2 regions of the Arthrobacter sp. ASL1 genome follow, and region 1 is predicted to be linked to the other one. Evidence: predicted binding sites of a transcription regulator. Region 1 holds the regulator's gene; the other holds the start of a gene.
What was found. Region 1 encodes LexA, which represses DNA repair genes until DNA is damaged. Its sites were predicted from a motif close to TCGAACANNTGTTCGA; they were not measured.
Positions count from the first base shown of each region.

Region 2: a site for LexA is predicted at 1,243-1,258, ahead of AC1MEQ_RS07510 (LexA family protein). Genes of this name have one in related genera too.

Region 1 covers NZ_CM155284.1:3,553,372-3,558,525, forward strand. The annotation lists gene hflX (GTPase HflX) at 1-891, shown strand, start outside; gene AC1MEQ_RS16795 (ATP-dependent DNA helicase) at 884-2,896, shown strand; gene lexA (transcriptional repressor LexA) at 2,952-3,680, opposite strand; gene AC1MEQ_RS16805 (LysM peptidoglycan-binding domain-containing protein) at 3,854-4,348, shown strand; gene AC1MEQ_RS16810 (histidinol-phosphate transaminase) at 4,418-5,154, shown strand, end outside.
Region 2 covers NZ_CM155284.1:1,588,638-1,593,791, forward strand. The annotation lists gene AC1MEQ_RS07505 (Y-family DNA polymerase) at 1-795, opposite strand, end outside; gene AC1MEQ_RS07510 (LexA family protein) at 788-1,153, opposite strand; gene AC1MEQ_RS07515 (FadR/GntR family transcriptional regulator) at 1,293-2,024, opposite strand; gene AC1MEQ_RS07520 (FAD-binding oxidoreductase) at 2,024-3,379, opposite strand; gene AC1MEQ_RS07525 (ribonuclease J) at 3,639-5,154, opposite strand, start outside.

The DNA.
Region 1 (5,154 bases):
CTGCTGCCTCGGCTGCGTGGCTGGGGCGAATCCATGTCGCGGCAGGCCGGAGGCCGCGTCGGCGCCGCCGGCGGCGGCATCGGCTCCAGAGGTCCCGGTGAGACGAAAATCGAATTGGACCGCCGGCGGATCCGTGACCGCATGGCCAAACTGCGCCGGGAGATCAAGGGCATGAAGCCTGCGCGTGAGGCCAAGCGGTCAAATCGCAAGCGTAATGCCGTGCCGGCCGTGGCCATTGCCGGATACACCAACGCGGGGAAGTCCTCGCTGCTGAACCGCCTGACCGATGCCGGCGCATTGGTCGAAAACGCCCTGTTCGCCACCTTGGACCCCACCGTGCGGCGTACGGAGACCGAAGACGGTGTCGGCTATACGCTTGCCGACACCGTGGGCTTCGTCCGCTCGTTGCCGACCCAGTTGGTGGAGGCCTTCCGCTCCACGCTCGAGGAGATCGCCGACGCCGATCTGATCCTCCACGTCGTCGACGCTTCCCACCCGGACCCCGAGGGCCAGATCCATGCCGTTCGCCAAGTGCTCACGGAGGTCGATGCACAGAACATCCCGGAAATCATCGTGCTCAACAAAGCGGACATCGCCGACCCGTTCGTCGTTGAACGAATCCGCCAGCGCGAGACGAATCATGTCGTCGTCTCGGCCCGCACCGGCGGGGGCATCCCCGAGCTGCTGGAGCGGATCAGCTCCTCGATCCCGCGTCCCGACGTGGGCATGGAGTTGCTCATCCCCTACGATCGGGGGGACCTGGTGAACCGCCTGCACGGCACCGATGCCGAAATCCTTTCCACCGAACACACCCCCGAGGGGACCCGCATGTCAGTCAAGGTGCGTGGCGTACTCGCCGCGGAACTGGAGCAATTCGTCGTCCATGGCTGAAGTACAAGACGTGGTGGCCCTCCTGGACCGGGCCGTGGAACGCATGGGTGGCGAGAGCCGCACCGGACAGCATGAAATGACCCGACAGGTCGTGGAGTCTCTGGAGTCAGGGCGACACTTGCTCGTGCAAGCCGGCACGGGCACCGGCAAGTCGCTCGCCTACCTCGTCCCGGCGATTGCCCATGCACTCGAATCGGACAAACCGGTCGTGGTCTCCACCGCCACCTTGGCGCTCCAGGCGCAGATCGTTGGCCGAGATGTCCCCCGCCTACTGGAGAACCTTGCGGACGAGCTGCCGCGTCGGCTCGACGTCGCCCTGGCCAAGGGGCGCTCGAACTACGCCTGCAAGTACAAGCTCGGAGGCGGATACCCCGACGAGGATGAAGGGGCGCTCTTCGCCCTGGACGACGACGGTGCGGCACGACCGCTGACAGTCGGGGCCGGACCATCTTCCGCCTTGGGCCAGGAAGTGGTGCGGGTCCGGGAATGGGCCGAGGAGACTGAGACCGGGGACCGCGATGATCTGGTGCCCGGGGTCAGTGAACGGGCATGGCGGCAGGTATCGGTCAGTGCCATGGATTGCCTGGGCGCGCAGAAGTGCCCCATGGCAGAAGAGTGCTTCAGTGAATTGGCCCGCAAGAAGGCAGGCGAGGCCGACATCGTCATCACCAACCACGCTATGCTCGCCGTGTCGGCGTTCGAAGGGCTGGCAGTCCTGCCCGAATTCGACACCGTGATCATCGACGAGGCCCACGAACTCCAAGACCGGGTGACCAGTTCAGTCACGCGCCCGATTTCGGCGGCTTTGGTCTCTGGCGCGGCGACAGCCACCCGGAGAAATTGCAAGGGCGTGGCCGTGGAGGCCCTGAACCGCGCGGGCCAGGCCCTGGCCGACGCCCTCGACGGCGTTCCCGCAGGGCTGCTTCCCAAGGGGTTGAATGAAGAACAGCGCGGTGCCGTGGCCGCCGTCCGGGAAGCCGCTCGCGTTGCCCTGTCCGACTCGAAACCGGCCAACGGCGAAACCGCTGACGGCGGCCGGCAAATGGCACGTTCCCAGCTCCTGTACCTGACGGAACAATGCGATCGACTCGACGGACCGGCCGACGAGCGAGAAGTCGTCTGGATCTCGCGCCAGGGCAGCTTCACCCCGGGCGCCGGCTACACGGCTCCCGATGACTCCGCGCCGGCCACCATCAACGTTGCCCCACTGTCCGTCGCGGGCAAGCTCCGCGAGGGTCTATTCGATGGGCGAACCGTTGTTCTGACCTCTGCCACCTTGGCCATCGGCGCCGCCTTCGAACCCGTCGCCGGTTCATTGGGGCTCCTCGGTGAGGGCGCCCCGGCTTGGACGGGCATCGACGTGGGCAGCCCCTTTGACTACACGCGGCAGGGCATGCTCTACGTGGCACGTCACCTGCCGAAGCCGTCGAGGAGCGTTTCGCCGGAGGCCTTGGACGAACTGGCCGACCTGATCGGGGCATCGGGTGGGGGAGTGCTTGCGCTCTTCTCATCGCGCCGGGCCGCCGAGGAAGCCGCAGAGGCACTCCGCCCGAGGGTGGACCCGGATATCCTCTGCCAGGGCGAATCGAGCATGTCCACCCTGGTCCAGCAATTCGCGGACGAACGGGACACCTGCTTGTTCGGAACCATGACGCTGTGGCAGGGGGTCGATGTCCCCGGCCCCTCGTGCCGACTCGTGGTGATCGACCGGATCCCCTTCCCCCGGCCTGACGATCCACTGTCCACGGCCCGTAGCCGGGATGTCGCCAGGCATGGCGGCAACGGGTTCATGGCGGTTTCGGCCTCCCATGCCGCCGTGCGACTGGCCCAGGGGGCGGGGCGGTTGATCCGGTCCACCACCGACCGCGGCGTTGTCGCTGTCTTGGACTCGAGGTTGGCCACCGAACGATACGGAAACTTCCTGCGCGCCTCGCTTCCACCCATGTGGGCCACAACCGACAAGAAAGTTGTCCTGGGCGCCCTGGCCCGCATCGCATCCAGCTGATCCTGAACGCAAAGGCCCCCGTCCGCGGAAGACGGGGGCCGGGCGGACGGGAGTCCTAGATCGAGCGCATCACCGAAACGACCTTGCCCATGACGGTGGCGTGATCGCCGAGGATGGGTTCATATTGCCGGTTCTGGGGCAGCAGCCACGTATGTCCGTCTCGTTGGCGGAACGTCTTCACCGTGGCCTCATCGTCCAGGAGCGCGGCGACTATGTCGCCGTTCTCTGCATGCTGCTGGCGCCGGACGACCACCCAGTCGCCGTCGCAGATTGCCGCCTCCACCATTGAATCCCCGCTGACCTTGAGCATGAAGAGCTCGCCATGCCCGACCAGCTGACGGGGTAGGGACATGACATCTTCGACGGATTGGTCTGCAAGGATCGGCCCACCGGCAGCGATTCTGCCGACCAGCGGGACTCTTGCCACATCGGCGGACGAGTCCATCTCGACGACCGACAGGTCTGCGCGCTCCCTGGCCGTGTCCTCGGGCGCCTTCCCCGTCGTGTCCGAGGCAGCGGCGGTTCCGAGGCTGAGGGGCAGCAGGATTTCCATGGCCCGCGGACGACGGGGGTCACGGCGTATGTACCCAAGCTTTTCCAACTGGCTCAACTGGTGGGTGACGCTGGACAGGCTGGCCAGCCCGACCGTGTCCCCGATCTCGCGCATCGACGGTGGGTAGCCCTTGTCGGCGACGGCCCGCTGGATCGTCTCCAGAATCCTTCGTTGCCGAGCCGTCAGGCCCTTGGGTGCCTTCTTCGGCGCCGGAGTCTCCGCTGAGCTCATGGTCCATCCCGTCCTGGTAAATCGCCGGCGTACCGGGCCTGTGCGCAATCTGTCGGATGCGGCTGATGGACTCTCATCCGTTCAGCCGATGCCTCCACTCTAGGGCAGCGGAGACGGTCATTCAAAGATTTATTCGAACGTGTCTCGACAATGCTCGTACAAAGATGCTAAAAATGATCAAGAAGTTCGAATATGAGTTCGAAGAAGATTCGCGGCATCCGCGACAGGTACCCGCAGCGGCGGGTCGAAAGGAAGGCAAGACCATGGCTCACATCGCATTGACTGCCCCGGCGTTCGGCACGAATGATTGCGTCGACGCGCGGGTCGCCCGCGACATCCGTCGGGCACCAGTTTCCCCGCGGATCGAACTCACCCGGCGGGGTCGTTTCCTCCTGATTGGTCTGCCCTTGATGCTGGCGGCGACCGCGGCATTGGTACTTGCCGGCATCTTCACCGCACCCGTGATGGCAGCGGGATCGTCCGGAACCGCGCCGGTGGAGGCGACTACGGTCTCGGTGATGCAAGGGGACACCGTATGGGATCTGGCAGCGGAATTCGCGCCAGACCGGGATCGCCAGCAAGCCGTCGCGGAGATCACCGAAATGAACGACCTGCATGGTTCCGTGTTGGTCCCGGGGCAGCAGATCTTCGTTCCAACCGGCAGCTGAACCGTCATTGTGACTGCCGGCTCATCTTCAAATTCCTCGGGCGGCCCACCACGGAATTAGAATGGTGCGGTGAGTAATCAGCTGGAAAGACTGGCCAAACTGCCGTTGCGGGAGAATCTGCGCGGCATCGAACCCTACGGTGCACCGCAACTTGACGTCGCCGTCCTGCTGAACGTCAACGAAAACACGCATCCGCTACCGGAATCCGTCTGCAGGGCCATCACCGAGGACGTCACCGCGGCCGCCCTCACGCTGAACCGATACCCGGACCGGGAATTCACCGAATTGCGCGAACGCCTTGCAAACTACCTGGGCCATGGCCTGGTCGCGGAGAACATGTGGGCCGCCAATGGTTCCAATGAAGTCCTCCAGCAAATCCTCCAGGCGTTCGGCGGCCCGGGACGCAGCGTCATGAGCTTCCCACCGACCTACTCGATGTATCCGTTGCTTGCCAGTGGTACCGACACTTCATACATCGCCGGAAAGCGGGGTTTGGGTTTCGGGCTCAGCGCAGCCTCCGCCGCCGAGCAGGTCATCGCCGAGGCGCCTAGCCTCGTCATCTTGTGCTCCCCGAACAATCCGACTGGTACGGCCCTGGGCCTGGATGTCGTCGAGGCCGTCTACGACGCGGGACGGGCCAGCAACGCGATCGTCATCGTCGACGAGGCCTATGCCGAATTCGCCCTCGAGGGTACCGAATCGGCCCTGACGCTGCTCCAGGGGCGTGAACGACTGATCGTTACGCGAACCATGAGCAAGGCGTTCGCCTTGGCCGGAGCGCGGGTCGGCTACCTTGCTGCCGCACC
Region 2 (5,154 bases), 2.0 Mb from region 1:
CACCGGGGCGGAGAAGCTGCGCGAGAACATGATCTGCGCCTTGTCCGCGCGCTCCTCGACCTCGGGTATGCAGGGTGTGCCGTTGAGTTCGAGCACCGTGCGCTGGAGCACCACGGAGAACTTCTTGCGGATCATCAGCGGATCGGCGGCCCGCAGGTCGGCGATCGTGTCGATGCCCAGTGCGTTGAGCCGCGTCCCGGTCCGCCCGCCCACGCCCCACAGCCCGGTGACGGGGACCCGTGACTGGATGCGGTGGATCTCATCCTCCGGGACGCTGCCCAACGAGCAGACACCCTCCAGGCCCGGATTGCGCTTGGCCACGTGGTTGGCGAACTTCGCCAGCGTCTTGGTCGGCGCCACCCCCACGCAGACCGGGACCCCGACGTGGCGCCAGACCGCCTGCCGGATCCGTCCGGCGGTCTGGCGCAACATCTCCTCGTTAGCGGGCAACCCGATGAACGACTCGTCGATGGAGTAGACCTCCTGCCAGGCCCCGAACCGGCCGACCACCTCCATGACCCGCGCCGACATGTCCCCGTAGAGCTCGTAGTTGCTCGACCGGGCCACCAGGCCCAACGCGGCGGCACGCCCCTGCACCTGGAACCACGGTGTACCGGTTTTGATCCCCGCCCGCTTGGCCTCCTCCGAGCGCGCGACGACGCAGCCGTCGTTGTTCGAGAGCACGACGACGGGCCGACCTTCCAGCCGCGGGTCGAAGGCGCGTTCGCAGGAGACATAGAAGTTGTTCACGTCCACCAGCGCCAGGCGGAGCTGGGCCGAGACCGGTTCAGACATGGTGGAGGCAGCGCGTGACGACGCCCCAGATCGTCAGGTCCTCCAGCTGCGCGACGGCGACAGGCTTGGAGCGCGGTTCGTCGGTGCCCAGGCTGATCCCGGAGGCGTCCGCGGCGAGCCGACGGATGACCAGTTCACCCTCGAGCACGGCGATGACCACCTTCCCGTCCCGGGGCTCCAGCGAGCGGTCGACGATCACCTCGTCGCCGTCGCAGATGCCGGAGGCGGCCATCGAGTTGCCGGACACACGCATGATGAACGTCGAGGTGCGGTCACGGATGAGGTGGCGGTTCAGGTCGATCCCGCCGTGGAAGTAGTCGCGGGCCGGGGACGGGAAGCCGCTGGCTTGTCGTTCCACCGTGGCTCCTCCCCTGACGCCGCCGTCGGGGCCCGCCCCGGGCGGGGGCACGCGCACCGGATCCTGGCCGAACACGAGACCCCCTGGAGTAGAACATACTTTCGATGCCAACTCTAGCATCGTGGGGAACGCGCCGCGCCTACCCGGATTCGGCGTCGCGGAGGACCGCGATCTCGCCGCGGGCCCGGTCGTCGAGCCAGTGGATGTGATGGTGCAGCAACTGCGCGGCAGCCTCCTGCCGCCCCTCCCGAACCGCTTCGAAAATGGCATGATGCTGCTTCCTGAGCTGGTCGAGTGTCTCCGGGGCATCGTCCATCGCGGCCATGGCATCGCCGATGTAGCCGCTGATCGAGCCGCCGAGGGCCTCCATCAGTGTTTCGATCACGGCGTTGCCGCCCAGTCGGCTCAGCGCCACATGGAAGCGGGCATCGAGCTCGTGGAAGTCCCCCGGGGCCAGACCCGGCGCATCCATGGCCTGCAGCAGGTCGCGCGCTTCCAGCAGGTCCTCGGTGTTCGGGCGTTCCGGCGCGGCGCGGGCCGCCCAGGTCTCCAATAGGATCCGGGTTTCGACGATGTCGGCCATGGAGAGCTTCTTGGCGGCCACATGCAGCCGCAGTGCCGAACCCAACCCCTTGGACGGATTTGAGATGATGACGGGCCCGGAGCGCGGACCGGAATTGGTCGGGACGTCCAGGATGCCCATGACATCGAGGATGCGGACCGCTTCGCGGACCGATGCCCGGGAGATGCCGTATTTCCCGGCCAGGACGCGCTCGCCCGGCAGCTGGTCCCCCACCGAGAGCTCCCCAGACCCCAGACCGGTCTCGATGTCGGCCAGCAGCGCATCGTAGCTCCTGCGCAGCCCCACCATCAGATCGCCTTGCCCGGGTTGAGGATGCCGCGGGGGTTGAACACGTCGCGGATGGCGTGCTGGATCTCCAGCGAGGTCTCCCCCAGTTCCTCCGCGAGCCAGTCGCGCTTGAGCAGCCCGACCCCGTGTTCGCCGGTCAGCGTGCCGCCGAGCCGCTGGGCCAGGTGGAACATGTCCGCCAACGCGACCTTGGCCGGGCCCTCGGTGATCGATTCATCGGGGCCGACGGCGATGATGGGGTGCAGGTTCCCGTCGGCGGCATGCGCCACGGTGAAGATCCGCACCCCGGTCCTCCGGGCGATCTCCTCCAGCCCCGCGAAGGCCTCGGCCAGGCGGTTCCGGGGCACCCCGACGTCGCAGATCGAGACCCTACCCAGCCGTTCGACCGCAGGGATGGCTGCCCGGCGGGCCGCCATCAGCGCCTCGGCCTGCTCGGGATCGCCGGCCTGCTCGATCGACGAGGCGAACGGCCGGATGGCCTCGATGAGGACCTCCTGCTCCAGATGCGCACCGTAGCCGTCGGTTTGCGCGAGCAGGAACGCGGAGCCCTTGGTGGCATGGTCGGTCCCCTGCGCGGCGTCGACCGCCTCGAGCGTCTGGCCGTCCATGAGTTCGAGGACCGAGGGCTGCACCCGGGCGGCGATGATGGCCGACGCGGCCTGCGCCGCAGCCGAGACGTCCGGGAAGTAGGCGACCAGCGTGGCGGTGTGCACGGGTTTGGGACGCAGGCGCAAGGTGGCTTCCACGACGATCCCGAGGGTGCCCTCGGAGCCGATCATCAGCGCGTTGAGGTCGTATCCGGTGACGCCCTTGATGGTCCGCCGCCCGGTGTCGAGGATGCGTCCGTCCGGTAGCACCACCCGCAGCGCGAGGATGGATTCGCGGGTCACCCCGTACTTGGCGCACCACATCCCGCCGGCATTGGTGGCGACGTTCCCGCCGATCGAGCAGATCGCGGTGCTGGCCGGGTCGGGGGCGTAGAAGAGACCGTGGGCGGCGACGGCCTGGTTGACCGCGGCGTTGAGGACGCCGGGTTCGACGACGGCGATCTGTTCGACGGGGTCGATGTGCAGGATTTGGGACATCCGCGACACGTCCAGGACCACCTCGCCGGCGTGGGCCGCCGCTCCCCCGGCCAGGCCGCTGCCGGCACCGCGTGGCACGACGGGGACCCCGAGTTCCGTGGCCCGTTTCATCGTCTCGACGACGTCCTCAACGCTTTCGGCGAAGATGACTCCGTCGGGGACCGACGGCGAGACATAGCCGGACCGGTCCGTGCTGGCCCGGACCCGGTCCTCCGGATCCGTCGATGCGCAGGCCATGGAATCGAGCAGCGCGGTCGTTGCCGACGTCATGGCGGCGGAGGCGGTCGGCGAGGTGTTCACGGTGGTCCCCTTCATCCCGGGTCGGAACATCACGCCGGCGTCCCGCCGGCCGTCCGGTCCAGATCCCCGTTGATCCGTTTCGTTCGGTTGGGCCCACCCTACGAAGCGGTCTGACCGCTGTCAATGGTCCCCGCCGCCCCGATGTGCGCACCCGGGAGGCACCGCCGTCGTACGGCAAAAAACCGGCCCCGATCGCTGTGATCGGGGCCGGTTCGGTGCTGCGGGGTGGCTAGGCGTCGACGGTGATGACCGTGACGACCGGCTTGCGGCGCATGGCGCGGTCGGACCAGCGCACCAGGGCCTGGGAGATGGCCCGCTCGGCGTCGGGGCCGGTCTTGACGCCCTTGAGGCCGGTCAGGGTCTTCTCCACGATGCCCACGGCCTTGCCGAGGTCCTTGTCGGAGAAGGTGAAGCCGACCGGGAAGAACTCGGGGTCCTCCTCCAGGGCACCGGTCTGCGGGTCGACGATGGCCAGCACGGTCAGCGCGCCGTCCTCGGCCAGGCGGATGCGGTCCTGCAGGGACTCCTCCGTCGCCGCGCCGGCAACCATGTTCTCGACGTAGACGTAGTCGGCAGCGATGTTGCCCACGACGCGGGCGACCCCGTCCTTGAGGTCGACGACGCCGCCGTCCTGGGTGATGATGACCTTCTTGGGGTCCACGCCGGTGCGGATGGCCAGTTCGGAGTTGGCCTTCAGATGGCGGTATTCGCCGTGCACGGGCATGACGTTCTTGGGGCGGACCAGGTTGTAGCAGTACACCAGCTCGCCGGCGGAGGCGTGCCCGGAGACGTGGACCTTGGCGTTGCCCTTGTGCACGACGTTGGCGCCGAGGCGGGTCAGGTCGTTGATCAGGCGGTAGATCGAGGTCTCGTTGCCCGGAACCAGCGAGGAGGCCAGCAGGACCGTGTCACCCTCAACCAGGTCGATGACGTGGTCCTGGTTGGCCATGCGGGCCAGTGCGGCCATGGGCTCGCCCTGGGATCCGGTGCAGATGATGGCGACCTTCTCCGGCGCCATCTTCTCCACCTCCTTGAAGTCCACCAGGACGCCGCGCGGGATCTTCAGGTAGCCGAGTTCCTTGGCGGTGCCCATGTTGCGGACCATCGAGCGGCCGACGAAGGCGACCTTGCGTCCGTGTTGGTGGGCGGAATCGATGACCTGCTGGATGCGGTGCACGTGCGAGGCGAAGGAGGAGACGATCACCCGGCGCGGGGAGGTGCGCATGACGTTCTCGATCGCCGGTGCCAGGTCCGCCTCGGCGGCCATGAACCCCGGCACCTCGGCGTTGGTCGAATCGACCAGGAACAGGTCCACGCCTTCCTCGCCCAACCGCGCGAACCCGGCCAGGTCGGTGATGCGGTGGTCCAGCGGGAACTGGTCCATCTTGAAGTCACCAGTGTGCAGGACGCGCCCGGCAGGCGTGGAGATCGCGACGGCCAGGCCGTCGGGGATGGAGTGGTTCACGGCCAGGAACTCGAGGTCGAAGGGCCCGAACTTCTTCTTTTCGCCCTCCTTGACCTGGACGACCTTGGGCTTGATGCGGTGTTCCTGCAGCTTGGTCTTCACGAAGGCCAACGTCAGGCGTGCGGAAATCACCGGGATATCGGCACGCTCGCGCAGCAGGTACGGGATGCCTCCGATGTGGTCCTCGTGGCCGTGGGTGAGCACGATACCGACCACGTCATCCATGCGGTCGCGGATCGCCGAGAAGTCGGGGAGGATCACGTCGACGCCGGGGTGCTGT